3 regions of the Phycicoccus sp. Soil803 genome follow, and region 2 is predicted to be linked to each of the others. Evidence: predicted binding sites of a transcription regulator. Region 2 holds the regulator's gene; each other region holds the start of a gene.
What was found. Region 2 encodes LexA, which represses DNA repair genes until DNA is damaged. Its sites were predicted from a motif close to TCGAACANNTGTTCGA; they were not measured.
Positions count from the first base shown of each region.

Region 1 (5,145 bases), 1.5 Mb from region 2:
ATCACCGTCTCGATCATCACGCCGGAGGGCCAGCGGGTCACCGACGTCTACACCGACTGACGTCGGACGGTGGACGGACTGACACCGGGCGCCGACCGCATGACGTCAGGCGGCGAGGGCCAGCTGGCGTTCGAGGTGACGTTCGAGGGCTGATGGCCAGCTCGCCGGATCACTCAGTGCCGACGGCGCAGGCGCACGGTCGGGGGTGGTGTCAGCCGTTTCGGCGTGGTCAGCGGCGACCAAGTCAGGGTCCGCGTGGTCGAGGCGAGCCCAGTCGGCCGGCGCCGAGGGCGTCGTCGGGCTCTCGGGCGGGTCGTCGGGGAGACAGCGCTCGGCGTTGAGGAGGTCGGCCGGCGTCATGCCCACGGGCAGCCCCGGCAACCAGCCCCGACGCAGGTCGTGCAGCCGCTCGGGGTCCAGCCGGTCAGTGAGGCGCAGGTCCTCGCGGAGGCCATGCGGCCGCGGTTCGGTGACCCAGCTGCGACCGTCGGGCGCGCGCCAGGTGGCCGTGCCGTCGCCGGCCAGGCCCAGGCTCCACCCACCGTGGTGCTTGAACCCGTGGTGGGTGCGGCACAGGCAGACCAGGTTGGCCGGGTCGGTGGGACCGTGGGGGAACGCGATGACGTGGTCGAGGTCGGTGTTGCGCGCGGGCGTGTGGCACCCGGGGAAGCGGCACCCACCATCCCTCGACCTGACCCGACGCCTGACCGAGGCGCTCGGTCGGTAGCTGGTCGGGTCTTGCACGATCGACCCATCAAGGTCGAGACGGGCGAGCCGCAGCGTGACGTCCGGGTCGCTCAGGAGCCGGGCGACGGCCTCGGGAGCGAGTGCGCCGTGCCGGGGGTCGTCGACGACTCCGGGGATGACCCAGCGGACGCCCTGTCCCTGCTCGGTGCCAGGAACCTCGTCCGCGGTTGCCGTGCCGGTCGCTGTTGCCGCCCCGGTCGAGGTTGGTGCCGCGTCCGACGTTGCTGCCTCGTCCGAGGATGCCGCCGTCGCCGACGTCACGCTTTCGAGCGAAGGTGTCGCCGGGTCGCCGGACTTCGCCGCGACCAGCACGGCCGTGGTCGGGAGGGCCGGGACCAGCAGCTCGACCACCGTCGACACCTCGGCGCTGGAGAGCACCAGGTCGGTCAGCGCATCCGCCCGCGCGGCGTCGATCGGGGTGCCGGGGTTGGCCCGCGCGTACTGCCCGGCCAGCGCGTCGACGGCCGCAGCCATCTGCTGGCTCGCCTCGGTGGGGAGCGTCACCACCCAGCGAGCCAGGCCCGGGTTGCCGCGGTCGGGCTGGATGACGACCCGGCGGGCATCCCGGGCCCTGGCGGCGGAGGTCTCCTCGCTGCTCGGGTCGAGCTCGCGGGCGATCTTGGTCGCCCGGCTCGTCAGCTCGGACCGCGACAGCTCGCGGACCCGGTCGGACATCACGACGTACTCGCCGGTGACCTCGTCGACCGAGGACTCCAGCACCAGGGCCTCGAAGGCGCCGCGCAGCTCCGCCGGCACTGACAGACCAGCCTCGACCACGACCTCGGTGCGGCGACGCTCGAGGTCGCCGTCCCAGGCGGCGTCGAACGTGGCGCCGAACTCGCAGGCCAGCCACCGGGCAGCGACCAGTCGCCGCTGCACCGTGCGGGTCGCGCAGTGCAGGGCGGGGGACAGGGTTGAGGCCACCAGCCCGTGGGTGTCGATCCCGGCGGCCCCCACCGGCAGGTCTGACTCCTCGAGTCTTCGGAAGTGGTCGTCCTCGACGCGGCTGGCCATGGTGTCCATGGCGAGCGACTGGCGCGCCTCGATGGCGGCCGTGACGCGCTCACAGGCGATGACGTAAGCCTCCGCCTCGACCCGGTCGAGGCCTGCGACGTCGGACTTCGAGAGCGAGCACACCGCTGGGGCCAGGGTGTCGGGGTCGACGTCGCGCACCAGCGCAGCGGTGACCAGCCCGGAACCGAAGGTGATCGCCGCCGGTGCTGCCGTCACCAGTCGCTCAGCCCTGACCACGCCTCCCACAGCCATCACCCCCCGGGTCTCTTCGCCATCCATTCGAACGTGTGTTCGAAGTCTAGGTGACGGAGGGCGGCTGGTCAACCCCTGTCGACCAACCAATTCGGCTGTCGCGCAACCGGATTCGCCACGCTGCGCAGGGCTCGGGTGCGCCGACGACAGCCTGGCCGCGGCCCGAGCCGGGGCCGCCCGCGTGACGGCCTGCAAGGCTCCATGGGCGCAGGCACGGTGGGCTGGGAGGCCACCACGCGGCATACCCGAGTGTGGTCAGCACCACCAGCCCGGGCGGACCCGGGCGCGGCCCGCCGCATTAGAGTGAACGGAGGTAATCCCCAATGGCGCTGGAGGCCTCCAACCATGTCTGACCGTCCCGTTTCCGTCATCGTCGCGGGTGCCCGCACGCCCATGGGCCGCCTGCTCGGCTCGCTCAAGGACTTCTCGGGCGCAGACCTCGGCGGCTTCGCCATCAAGGGCGCCCTCGAGAAGGCCGGGGTCAGCCCCGACCAGGTCGACTACGTGATCATGGGCCAGGTGCTGCAGGCCGGCGCGGGTCAGATCCCCGCGCGCCAGGCCGCCGCCAAGGCCGGCATCCCGATGACCGTCCCCGCGCTGACCATCAACAAGGTCTGCCTCTCGGGCATCAACGCCATCGCGATGGCCGACCAGCTGATCCGCGCCGGTGAGTTCGACGTCGTGGTCGCCGGTGGCCAGGAGTCGATGACCAACGCGCCCCACCTGCTCGAGAAGTCCCGCGAGGGCTTCAAGTACGGCGACGTCACGATGCGCGACCACATGGCCTTCGACGGCCTCTGGGACGCGTTCACCGACCAGGCCATGGGGCTGCTCACCGAGCAGGCCAACACCGGCGACCAGGCGTTCACCCGCGAGCAGCAGGACGAGTTCAGCGCCCGCAGCCACCAGCTCGCCGCGCGCGCCTGGAAGGACGGCCTCTTCGACGACGAGGTCGTCGCGGTCTCCATCCCGCAGCGCAAGGGTGACCCGCTCGAGTTCAAGACCGACGAGGGCATCCGCGCCGACACGACCACTGAGACGCTCGGCAAGCTGCGTCCGGCCTTCTCCAAGGACGGCACCATCACGGCCGGCTCGGCCAGCCAGATCAGCGACGGCGCCGCAGCGGTCGTGGTCATGAGCAAGGCGAAGGCGGAGGAGCTCGGGCTCACCTGGATCGCCGAGATCGGCGCCCACGGCGTCGTCGCCGGACCGGACTCCACGCTCCAGCAGCAGCCCGCCCGCGCCATCGCCAGGGCCTGCGAGCGCGAGGGCATCACGCCCGCCGACCTCGACCTCGTCGAGATCAACGAGGCGTTCGCCGCCGTCGGACTGGCCTCCGCCAAGGAGCTCGGCATCGACGTCGACAAGGTCAACGTCAACGGCGGCGCGATCGCGCTCGGCCACCCGATCGGCATGTCCGGCGCCCGCATCGCCCTCCACCTCGCGCTCGAGCTGGGACGGCGTGGCGGCGGGATCGGCGCGGCTGCCCTCTGTGGTGGTGGCGGTCAGGGCGATGCGCTGATCGTGCGCGTCCCACGGACCTCCTCCGACAGCGCCTGACGCTTGGCTCCCCGCACCGTCGACGTCCCTGCCCTGGTCGAGTCGGCCAGGGCAGGGTCGCCTCGCGCCGTCGCGCGGTTGATCTCCCTCGTCGAGGACGGCCATCCCGCCCTCCGCGAGGTGATGGCAGCGCTCGCCCCCCACTCCGGGCAGGCGCACATCATCGGGATCACCGGCAGTCCCGGCGTCGGCAAGTCCACCTCGACGAATGCCCTCGTCGGCGCTCTTCGCAAGCAGGGCAAGCGAATCGGCATCCTCGCGGTCGACCCGTCGTCACCCTTCTCGGGCGGCGCGCTGCTCGGAGACCGCGTGCGGATGCAGGACCACGCGCTCGACCCCGATGTCTACATCCGCTCGATGGCGAGCCGCGGACACCTCGGCGGCCTGTCGTGGACGACGCCGCAGGCCCTGCGGGTGCTCGACGCAGCCGGGTGCGACGTGATCCTCGTCGAGACCGTGGGAGTCGGGCAGTCGGAGGTCGAGGTGGCCGGTCTGGCCGACACGACGATCGTCCTGCTGGCGCCGGGCATGGGTGACGGCATCCAGGCCGCCAAGGCGGGCATCCTCGAGATCGGCGACGTGTTCGTCGTCAACAAGGCCGACCGTGACGGCGCCGACGCCACGGTGCGCGACATCCGCCACATGATCTCGCTCGGCGACCGCACCGAACCCGGGCTCTGGCGCCCACCGGTCATCAAGACCGTCGCGCAGCAAGGGCAGGGCATCGACGAGGTCATCGAGGCGATCGAGAAGCACACGTCGTGGATGGAGGAGTCCGGCACCCTGCGCGAGCGCCGGATCCGCCGGGCCGGAGACGAGATCGAGTCGATCGCCCTCCAGGCGCTGCGCGCCAAGATGGGCGACCTGCGCCACGGCAACGGGGTCGAGGAGCTCGCCGCCGCGGTCGTGGACGGCACGACCGACCCGTATGCCGCCGCCGACCAGGTCGTCGACGCCCTCGCCTGACCTCCCCCCGCCGTTGTTCGGAGGATCCACCGGGTCCAGGCACGCCGGATCTTCCGAACAACGGGCGTGGGTGGGGTCATTGACGGCCGGAGGTGACCAACCCGTCCCAGTCCCAGCGCGGCATACCGAAGCCGTCGGGGACGGTGGCGCCCTCGTCGTGGAACTCGTTGACGTCGGCGACCGCCCACTCCATGTAGGCCCGCAGGGCCGCGCGGAACTCGGGGTCGGCGGGCAGGCCCACGTCGTCTGCGGCGGCCACGAAGCAGTCGACGAACCGTGGCCCGAGCTCCAGCATGCCGGGGCCGTTGCCGGCGTGCAGCCGGAGCAGCGACGAGTGGTCGCTCAGCTGCTCGGAGAAGCGCGGCGGCCCACCCAGCACCTCGGCCCAGTAGGCGGCGAGACGCTCCACGTGGTGCGGGTTCAGGTCTTCCTTGCTGAACGGGTGGTTGAGGAGGGGGTCGGCGACGCACCGCTCGTGGTGCGCGCGGGCGAGGGCGAGGAACGCCTCGTCGCCCCCGGCGAACTCGTACAGGCTCGGCCGCATCTCCGGAGCGTGGCACGGGGGTCCCGCCGAGTGTCAAGGAACAGCCGCGGCGAATAGGGTGA
Region 1 is NZ_LMST01000001.1:1,397,493-1,402,637, forward strand. It holds gene ASG95_RS06445 (hypothetical protein) at 1-60, shown strand, start outside; gene ASG95_RS06450 (HNH endonuclease signature motif containing protein) at 106-1,977, opposite strand; gene ASG95_RS06455 (acetyl-CoA C-acetyltransferase) at 2,359-3,573, shown strand; gene meaB (methylmalonyl Co-A mutase-associated GTPase MeaB) at 3,577-4,539, shown strand; gene ASG95_RS06465 (group II truncated hemoglobin) at 4,616-5,083, opposite strand.
Region 1: a site for LexA is predicted at 2,041-2,056, ahead of ASG95_RS06450 (HNH endonuclease signature motif containing protein). Genes of this name have one in related genera too.

Region 2 (5,145 bases):
TGGTCCGCGTCCACGCCGGAAGGGGCGCCGGTCGCCAAGGTGGTGGCCGTCGTCCCCGAGTGATCGACACTCGCCCCGGTCGGAGTAGCCCCACCGCTGCACGAGCAGAGCGCGAGGGCTGCCGCCACCGCCGCCGCTGAGGATGACGATCGCAGGTGCATGGATCCCTCCTCGAGGACGACCCTGCGTTCCACGGTAGGGCCGTGGCTCGCGGCAGCCCTCCCGCACCTGGCGTAGATCCGCGCCTCGTGACCTCGTGACCGCGGGACCGCGGGACCGCGTGACCTCCCAGCCGCTGACCGGTAGGCGACGGTCAGGTCGGCCGTCGGGCGACCAGAACCACGTCGATCGCGTCGCCGTGCTCGGTCGGGCGCAGGTACTCCTCGCAGCGCTCGATGGCCAGGTCGCCCGCGGCCGCGCGCAGCTGCTCGGGGGAGTGCAGGAGTGCGGGGTCGGACGGGCCACCGACGCCCTCCGTGAGGTTGCGCAGGCCGTGCCCGACCACGACCAGCGCACCACCGGGCGCCAGCCAGCTGCGGGTGCGCGACACGACGTCGGACGGCAGGTGCAGGTAGGAGACCAGCACCAGGTCGTAGAGGACCTGCGGCGCGGGGTGCCACGACCGGGCGTCCGCGACGACCCAGTCGATCCGGTGGCCCAGGCGCGACGCCTCCTTCTCGCCCTTCGTCAGCCCGACCGAGGAAAAGTCGACAGCCGTCACCCGCCAGCCGAGCGAGGCGAGCCACACGGAGTGGCGACCCTCGCCGGCCCCGAGGTCGAGCGCCCGGCCCGGCGGCCACCCACCCACGATCCGCTCGACCTCGGCGTTGGGGGTCGCGCTCCAGACGTGCTCGTGCGCGGCATACCGCTCGTCCCACAGCGCTTGACGGGTCGTGGGGGTGCCGCGGTCGGGGTCGGGCAGGTCCCCTCCACCGGTCGCGCCGTGCCTGTCGGAGTGCTGGTGCCCGTCGCTCATCCCCCTAGCATCGCCGATATGAGCAGCATCGTCCCCGCGGGAGACCCGACGATCGTGGTCCGCGACGCCACCCCTGCCGACCTGCCGGCGATGGCGGCCGTCTACGACGACCAGGTGCGCACCTCGCTGGCGACCTTCGACACCGAGCCGCGCGGCGCGGCATACCTGGGCGAGAAGCTCGTCGCCGCCGACGAGGGCAACGTGGTCCTGGTCGCCTGCACGGCGCAGGACGAGCTCCTCGGCTACGCCTTCTCCGGACCCTTCCGCCCGCGCCCCGCCTACGCGGGCACCAAGGAGGTCTCGGTCTACCTCGCCGAGACCGCACGCGGTCGGGGCCTCGGCCGCACCCTGTATGCCGCGTTGCTGGCGCGGCTCGACGCCGCACCGGGCGTGCACACCCAGGTGGCCGTGGTCGCCCTCCCCAACGACGCGAGCGTGGCGTTGCACCTGGCGGCCGGCTTCGAACGGGTGGGGGTCCTGCGGGAGGTGGGGCACAAGTTCGGTCGTTACGTCGACACCGCGTGGTACCAACGGATGAGCCCGACGGATTAGGGCTGGCGTGTCGCGCCCGCGCGCGGCACTCTCGGAAGCGAACCCGTAGTTGCAGGCTGTGGAGGTTTCGAGATGGGCGCCATCGGAGCTGGGCCGTTCGAGAACGACGACGCACTGGACTTCCTCGACGAGCTCGAGGAGTCGGAGCAGGACGTGCGCCGCCGCAAGGTGGAGACCGCCCTCGCCCGGGTGGTCCGCGCCTCCGGCTACATCGAGGCGCCCACCATGTCGGAGGCCGTGGCGGCGGCGGCGGTGGTGGCAGCCTGCGACGACTTCGAGGCCGTGATCGGGGAGCGGAACGTGCCGCGCTGGATCGACGAGGACCCGATCGAGGTCGACGAGCGGCTCGAGGAGCTCGCGACGCAGGCCCTGCACCGCGCGCTGAAGTCCGACGACAACGAGCTCTGGGAGCTGTGGGCCGACGGGGACGGTGGCGAGCGGTTCGCGACCAAGGTCACCCACCTGCTCGACGCGCTGGGCGACTGACCGGCCCCCACACGCACAACGGCAGTTGCGTCGCCTGACCCGCAACAACAGCTGCCGGGTTGACGACGCAACTGCCGTATGGCGCGCGCCTAAGGGTCGAGGTCAGATGCGGCGCAGCACCGCGGTGACCTTGCCGAGGATGGTGGCGTGGTCTCCGTCGATGGGGTCGAACGCGGCATTGTGCGGCATCAGCCACACCTTGCCGTCTTTGCGCTTGAAGGTCTTGACCGTGGCCTCGTTGTCGAGCATCGCGGCCACGATGTCGCCGTTGTCGGCGCTGGGCTGCTGCCGCACGACGACCCAGTCGCCGTCGCAGATCGCGGCCTCGATCATCGAGTCGCCGACGACCTGGAGCAGGAAGAGCTGGCCCTCGCCCACGATCTGGCGGGGGAGCGGGAAGACGTCCTCGACGGTCTCCTCGGCCAGGATCGGCACCCCGGCGGCGATCCGACCGAGCACCGGGACGTAGGACGCCTCGGGCCGCTGGTCGTTGACCCCGGTCTCGTCGTAGGTGGCGGTCTCGTCCTCGACGCTGGCGCCGCCGCGGTAGCCGCGCATGTCAGCGGGCGAGTCGGGCGAGACGACCTCGATGGCGCGCGGCCGGTTGGGGTCGCGACGCAGGAAGCCTTTGCGCTCGAGCGTGGAGAGCTGGTGGGCCACCGAGCTGGGGGAGGTGAGCCCCACGGCCTCGCCGATCTCGCGCAGGCTCGGCGGGTAGCCACGCCGGTCGACCGAGTTGCGGATCACCTCGAGCACCCGCCGCTGCCGGACGGTGAGTCCGTCGCCGCGATCGCGGTCGGGCAGTTCCTTGACGTTGTCGTCGCTCATGCCGCTTCCTCACTTGAGCAGTGCCGGGTGCTGGTGCTTGTCCACGTGCTGGTGCAGGTCAGGTGTCGTGCGCCGGGCGGGCCAGAGGTGATCTGTGACAGGTGCGCCTGCTGTTCAGGAAGCGTTGTCAGTGGCCTCTGGTGTGCTTGGGGCATGAACACAGCGTATGGCCTTCGAACGTCTGTGCCAAACATGTGTTCGACGCGTGTCTTGATTGGTTCGAACATGCGTGCTAGAAATCACCCAGGCAGTTCTTCGCACACCCGTTCGATGGACGCAACCACGAGCCCCCGGCTCACCGCCCCGATGGAGGACCAGATGAGTGCAGCAGTCGCGTGGGACGTCGCCCCCGCACCAGTGCGGGTCCCCGTTCGCCCGGCTCGCCCGCAGCTGGTCTCCCTGCCCACCGGGACGGCCGTGCCCGAGGTGCCGGCCGCGCCGCTGCGGATCACCCGGGCCGGTCGGTTGGCGCTCACCCTCACCGTCGTCGTGGCGGCGGTCGCCCTGGCGGTCGCGCTGTTCTCCGGCGGCGCCTCGGCCACCGTCATCGACCACTCCACCACGGTGGGCACGGGCCAGACGCTCTCGGAGATCGCCACGCAGCAGCTCCCGCAGTTGCCGATGGCCGAGGCCGTGGCCCAGCTCCAGATCGCGAACGACCTCACCGGTAGCGACATCCACGCGGGTCAGACGCTGCTCATCCCGCGGGTTGGCTGAGGTCGCTGACCAGTCGGTAGGTCCGACGTTGTCAGTTGGCCTTGGCCAGGTGCGTCCAGCGGATCGCCGAGGTGTCGCCGGCCTTCGCAATGGCGACCTGGTCGACGCCCACGGCCGAGGCCGTCGTGGTGGTCCGGATCGGCACCCCGGCGGTGACCTTGTAGGACGCCGTCCCCGGCAGCGCCTTGATGAGGGTGCCGTCCTTGGGGTGGAAGCGCAGATGGTTGAACTTCACGCCTGACCCGGCCTGGTCGACCGCCAGCTGGTCGACGTAGATGGGCGTCCGGTAGCCGCCGACGTTGGCCCAGGAGCTGATCGCGATCGGCGCCCCGCCGCTCATCCGGTAGGCCTCGAGCCGCTGTCCGGTCTTGATAAAGGTCCCGTCGGCGGGCACCGCGTTGAGGTGGTTCCACACCCCGCCGGTGCCGGCCTTGTCGATCGCGTTCTGGTCGACCACGACGGTCGGCTTGGTGCCGCCGAAGACCGCCCACGAGGTCACGATGACCGGAGCGCCACCGGCGATGCGGTAGGCCTCCTTGCGCTGGGCGCCCTTGATGAAGGTGCCCTCGGCCGGTCGCACCGGCAGCGTGGCCAGCGAGGTGCTGGAGACCAGGTAGGTCGGCTGGGTGCCGCCGAAGGCCGCCCAGGTGGAGACGTAGACCGGGGCCTTGCCAACGAGGCGGAAGGCCTGCGAGGTCTCGCGCACCTTGATGAAGCTGCCCGAGGGCGGGGGCTGGTAGGCCTTGTCCTTGAAGTGGATGAAGTTCGTGGGCCAGTTGCGGTCACCACGGGGCACCCGCCAGCGCGAGGAGTAGCCGCCGCCGTAGGACGAGTCGGAGATGACGATGTAGGCGGACGTCACCTCCTCCACGTAGCCGACGTGGCCGTAGCTGGGGGCGTAGGCGCTGCCGTAGCCCCACTGGGCCACCGAGCCCACGGTGGCGGTCTTGTCGACCCTGAAGCCCCGCTTGGTGGCGTTGGCCGCCCAGCTGCCGCCGTTGCCCATCGCGCTCTGCTGCGCGACGCCGTTGCGGGAGAGTCGGTAGGCCACGTAGTTGACGCAGTTGTTGCCCGAGGTGCTGACCGGGTAGCCCCAGATCGGCTTCCCGGCGTACCCGGAGAAGGCGATGCACGAGACGTTCGACGCCTTGCACTCCCGGACCATCGTCTCGGCGTGCGCCGGCGCTGCCACGGTGCCGGTGAAGGCGACTGCTGCGCTGGCGGTGAGGGCGAGCGCGGCGAGGCGTGCGGCAGCGCGGCGGAGGTGACGTCGCATGACTTCCCGGGGGTAGGGGGGACCGGGCGGGGGTGCCGGATGGTGCTCGGCGCCAAGGGGCCCGGTCGGGGCCTTGGACAGGGTGCCCTACCTCGGATCGTCTTGTCCCATTTGCCCGGAGAACACCGCCGGTGTAATTCGACGGCTCGTGCTCAGGAGGGCCGGACCGCATCGGCCGAACGGGCTAGGCGGCTGGAGCGGTGGTTGTCCGACCTGGTCGGCTCAGCGGTCCGCCCTGCGCGGTCGCCGGGCCGGGTGCCCCAGCTCACCGCCCCACAGGTGCGGGGTGCCTTCGTTCTCGACGTAGGAG
Region 2 is NZ_LMST01000001.1:2,915,167-2,920,311, reverse strand. It holds gene ASG95_RS13415 (hypothetical protein) at 1-14, opposite strand, end outside; gene ASG95_RS13410 (bifunctional 2-polyprenyl-6-hydroxyphenol methylase/3-demethylubiquinol 3-O-methyltransferase UbiG) at 314-976, opposite strand; gene ASG95_RS13405 (GNAT family N-acetyltransferase) at 995-1,528, shown strand; gene ASG95_RS13400 (DUF4259 domain-containing protein) at 1,601-2,014, shown strand; gene lexA (transcriptional repressor LexA) at 2,117-2,842, opposite strand; gene ASG95_RS13390 (LysM peptidoglycan-binding domain-containing protein) at 3,113-3,559, shown strand; gene ASG95_RS13385 (CHAP domain-containing protein) at 3,591-4,835, opposite strand; gene ASG95_RS13380 (winged helix DNA-binding domain-containing protein) at 5,058-5,145, opposite strand, start outside.

Region 3 (5,145 bases), 2.6 Mb from region 2:
GCTCTTCATCGTCCCGAAGTTCCAGATCGACCTCGAGACCGGTGAGCTGGGCGAGCGCAACGGCGCCAACGTCACCAACCTCGAGCACAAGATGGGCCTCAAGGTCTCCACGACCTGCGAGATCACGTTCGGCGACAAGGCGCCCGCAGTCGGCACCCTGCTCGGCGACACCCACGACGGCATCGCGCAGATGTTCCGCGTCATCGAGCACGCGCGCATGCTGGTGGGCACCAAGGCGATCTCGACCCTGTCGACCGCGTACCTCAACGCGCTCGACTACGCCAAGGAGCGCGTCCAGGGCGCCGACCTGACGCAGCAGACCGACAAGGCCGCGCCGCGCGTCACGATCACCCACCACCCCGACGTCCGCCGCTCGCTGATGACGCAGAAGGCCTACGCCGAGGGCCTGCGCGCCCTGGTGATGTACACCGCGACCCAGCAGGACACCGTCCACCAGGCCTTCCTCGAGTCCGGCTCCGAGGCGATCGCCGCAGACACGCCGGCCGAGATGGCCAACCGGGTCAACGACCTGCTGCTCCCCATCGTCAAGGGCGTCGGCTCCGAGCGCGCCTGGGTGCTGCTCGGCACCGAGTCGCTCCAGACCCTCGGCGGCTCCGGCTTCCTGCAGGAGTACCCGATCGAGCAGTACATCCGCGACGCGAAGATCGACACCCTCTACGAGGGCACCACCGCCATCCAGGGCCTCGACTTCTTCTTCCGCAAGATCATCCGCGACAAGGCCCAGGCCCTCTCCCACGTGGCCTTGCAGGTGCAGGAGTTCGCCAAGGACCTCGGGGCCGACGGCGGGCGCCTCGACACCGAGCGCGAGCTGCTCGGCAAGGGCCTCGAGGACGTCCAGGGCATCCTCGGCTACATGGTCGGTGAGCTGATGAAGTCCGACCCGCGGCAGGACGGTGGCGACGTCACCAACCTCTACAAGGTCGGCCAGAACACCTCCCGCCTCCTGTTGTCCGCCGGCGACCTCATCATCGGCTGGCTGTTGCTGCGACAGGCCTCGGTGGCCGCCAAGGCCCTTGGGGCGGAAGGTGTTTCGGCCAAGGACCGCGACTTCTACGAGGGCAAGATCGCCGCCGCGTCGTTCTTCGCGCGCAACGTCCTGCCGAAGATCGCGGCCGAGCGCCAGATCGCCGAGTCGACCGACAACGCGCTGATGGACGTCCCCGAGTCCGCCTTCTGACGCGTCCCTCACTGCACCACGCAGGTATGCCGCGTGGTCCCAGCACGACCGAAGGGCTGGCTTCCCCTGGAAGCCAGCCCTTCGGCATACCTGCCCTGCGTCTGGACAGAGTCGTGGTCCCGCCCTCCCCTCCGGGGACGAGCGCACTCACCAGTGGTTCGGATCAGCGAGCCAAACGGATGTCTCAGCCTGACGGCTGACCGGGCGTCCGTCTACGTGAAGCGGATGAAGTCGCTGAACTGCTCGCTGCCGGTGCCCTTCGTGGCGCGGCGGTAGCTGTAGGTGTCGGAGCGCACGTGGTTGTACTCCTCCACCATGAAGCTGCCGTCGCTGTTGACCTTGGCGACGTAGGCGACGTGGCCCCAGGTGCCGCTGCTGCGGACCGCGATGTCGCCGACCCGGGGGGACTTGTAGACCGGGATGCCCGCGGCGCGGGCGGCGTTGTCCCAGTGCTCGGCGTTGCCCCAGTGCTGGCCCTTGTAGGAGTTGGAGAAGGCGACCCCGAGGTTGTGGCGCACCCGCCAGGCGGCGAAGGAGGTGCACTGGCCCTTGTAGAAGTTCCACGGGTCGACGCCGGAGGTGGCGCCGCGGTAGGGGTAGTCGTCCTTGATCGCGCCGGTCGGGGCCGGGGTGCTGCCCCCGCACCTGGGGGCGACGAAGCCGTCCCGACCGGTGTAGACGTAGGCGTCGGAGACGTAGCGGCCGGTGCCGATCTTGTCCCAGATGTTCGAGGTGCCGTAGGTGCCCTTGACGGTCGTGCCGTAGGTCTGGCAGCGGATGTCGACCCTGGTGCCCTTGGCGATCGTGGTCACGGCCTGGTAGCCGGTGCCCGGGCCGGAGCGGACCGTGAGGGTGGCCCCGCTGGTCCGGATCGTGCCCGTGGCCGCGTCGGCGATGGCCGCGCCACCGGCGACGACCGAGAGGCCGAGGGCCCCGGCGAGGGCCAGCCGGACCGGCTTCTGGCTGAGGGTGAGTGAGCGCATTGCGTTCTCCTGCTTCGTGTTTCGGATCGGCCCGTCCCCCTGGTGGAACCGGCTGCTGATGACGAAGGTAGGAACGTGGCGTGCACCCGTCGATGGGGAGCACTACCCGCGCGGGCGCTGCACGCACGACGGGGCGGAGGGGAGCTCTCCCCTCCGCCCCGTGGCGGTGAAACTGCGGGTGTGCGTCAGACGCGACCGTCACGGTCGACGTCGACCTCGTCGACCTGCGTGCCGGTGGCCGGGTCGGTGTGGCTGACCCGGCGGGCCGAGTAGCCACCACCACCGACACCACGACGGTTCGTCACGACGAGTGAGAGCAGGATCGCGAGGAGGCCGGCGGCCATGCAGATCCAGCCGATCACCTCGAGGTTGACCACGTCGGTGGACGCGTTGAGTGCGAAGGTGAGGATCGCACCGACGACGATCAGGAAGATGCCGAGTCCGATGTACATGCTTCACTCCTGGGGGATTGCGGGCACTGGTCGCCCGTTGCCTCGACTCTATCCGCCGAAAGGCCCTGACCTGCGGCAACGCGGCGCATTCTTCGCATACCGACCCCGGGTCCAGCAGCCCCTTCCGGGCTCGGGCCGGGCTTGGGGGTCGGGCTCGGCCGGCTCGGCCACCCAGTGCGACGCACCTGACCATCTTTCTGGCCAGCTTCCTGTGGATCGTGCTTGTCTTCGAACATGTGTTCGACTACAGTTGCCTACATGTCCTCAGCCGCCGCCCTCCACACCGTCCCACTCGGGACGGTCGAGGTGCTGCGCGAGGTCGACGAGGCACTTGATCGCCTGCCGCACGGCGACGTGGTCGGGGCCGCCGATGCCAGCGCCGCCCTGAGCATGGCGGACAAGGTGATCACGCGGTTGCAGGCGGTGCGGCTCTCGCTGGTCGCGGAGGCCGACCGGTCCGAGGTGGCGTCCGAGTCGGGGATGACCGGCACCGGTGCCTGGCTGGCTGCCCGCACGCGACGCGAGGGGAGCCAGGCAGCGCGCGACGTCCGCCTTGCGACCGCCCTGGACAACGGCCTCGACGCCACCCGGGAGGCGCTGGCCGCCGGTGCGGTGTCGACCGAGCACGCCCAGGTGATCGCGACGGCAACCGCCCAGCTGCCGGAAGGCCTCGATGCCACGGAGCGCACCGCGATCGAGACCGCGCTGGTGCGCCGGGCCAAGCTCGTCGACCCCGGCACCCTGCGTCGCGACGGCCGACGGGCGCTGGCCGCGGTCGAGCGGTCGCAGGCGGAGGTCGACGCCCACGAGGACCAGGTCCTGCGCACCCAGGAGGACGAGGCGCTGGCGAAGTCGCGCCTCACCTGGCACCAGAACGGCGACGGCACGACCAGCGGCCACTTCACCCTGCCCACCCTCGCCGCGGCGACCCTCGTCAAGACGGTCCAGCAGATCGCCTCGCCGCGGCGGTTCGCCCAGCAGGCGGCCAAGGCAGCGAGGGCGGCCGGTGCCACGACCGCTGCCGAGGTCGCCGACGCCACCTGGGACGCCTTCCGCGCCGCCGACGGCGACTGGGCGCACCGTTACGGCTCCGCCTTCGTGGAGCTGCTCGAGCACCTGCCCACCGACACCCTCTCGGGCAAGGTCGCTGCGACGGTGGTCGTGACGGTCGACCACGAGCAGCTCAAGGCATCGCTCGGAGCGGCGCACCTCGACACCGGCCACGACCTCTCAGCCAGCGAGGCGCGACGGCTCGCCTGCAACGCGGGCATCGTCCCGGCGGTGCTGGGGGGCAGGTCGGTGCCGCTCGACCTCGGTCGGCAGGAGCGCTTCTTCACCGAGGCGCAGCGGGTCGCGCTCGCGGTGCCGTTGTGCGGACACCATCACCGCCGAGCGCACGATCCCCGCTACTGGCACCGGGTCGACACCGATGCCCAAGGGAAGAAGTCCGTCATCTACTCCCGGCGGAGCTGAGCCCTGGTGGGTCAGTCACGCTCCACGTAGGTCGAGATCGAGGCGATCGGTCGCGCCGTCGACCAGGACGACCGGGATGCCCCAGTCCTGTTGGTAGAGATGGCAGGCCGCGTGGTCGGGCACCTCACCGGTGACCGGGTCGCCGTCGCACGAGGCGGCCCGCACCGAGATGTGCAGCACCCCGTCCCCGGCCGCCGGGTCGAGCACCAGCGTGCGGGTCAGGCCCTGCGCGCTCCCGGCGCCGTCACGCAGGAGGCCCTCCGGGGTGGCCGAGACCATCAGCCGGGTCGGGTCGCCGTACCGGTGGTCGAGCTTCTGCCCGGTGGGCGGGGTGAAGTGGACGGTCAGGGTGAGCGCTCCGGGGGCGACCTCGGTGCGCGGGCGCTGGGTCTGGTGCGCGAGACCGTCGACGCGCTGGGCCTTGTCGGGCAACGGGATCCGCACCAGCTGGTGTGCGGCCGACTCGACCACGACGAGCACCGAGCCATCCGAGTCGTCGTCCGGCCCACTCTGCTCGACCACTGCGTCCGACGGCTCGAGCAGGCCGTGGGCGAGGGTGCTGACCTCCGACGTCGCGGGGTCGAACCGGCGGATCGCGCCGTTGTAGGTGTCGCTGATCGCCACCGACCCGTCGGGCAGCACGGTGACGCCCAGGGGGTGCTGGAGCAGCGCCTGGTCCGCGGGGCCGTCCCGGTGCCCGAAGTCGAACAGTCCCTGGCCGACGTGGGTGGTGACGACGAAACCCTCGTCGGTGACGTCGAGCGAGCGCAGCGCCGAGGTCTCGGAGTCGGCGACCCACAGGCGGGAGCCGTCCGGCGAGACGGCGAGCCCGGACGGCTGCGCGAACCACGCCTCGTCCGCGGCCCCGTCGCGAATCCCCTCTGCCGACGTGCCGCCCAGCACCGCGACCGTGTTGTCCTGGGGGTCGGTGGCCAGGTGCAGCGCCCAGAGCTGGTGGGTGCCTGCCATGGCGATGACCACCCGGTCGATGAACCAGGCGAGGTCCCAGGGCGTGGAGAGGTCCTGCTTGAGGGCGGGA
Region 3 is NZ_LMST01000001.1:354,240-359,384, reverse strand. It holds gene ASG95_RS01640 (acyl-CoA dehydrogenase) at 1-1,198, shown strand, start outside; gene ASG95_RS21550 (CHAP domain-containing protein) at 1,411-2,181, opposite strand; gene ASG95_RS01630 (DUF6458 family protein) at 2,367-2,633, opposite strand; gene ASG95_RS01625 (DUF222 domain-containing protein) at 2,892-4,106, shown strand; gene ASG95_RS01620 (NHL domain-containing thioredoxin family protein) at 4,122-5,145, opposite strand, start outside.
Region 3: a site for LexA is predicted at 2,862-2,877, ahead of ASG95_RS01625 (DUF222 domain-containing protein). Genes of this name have one in related genera too.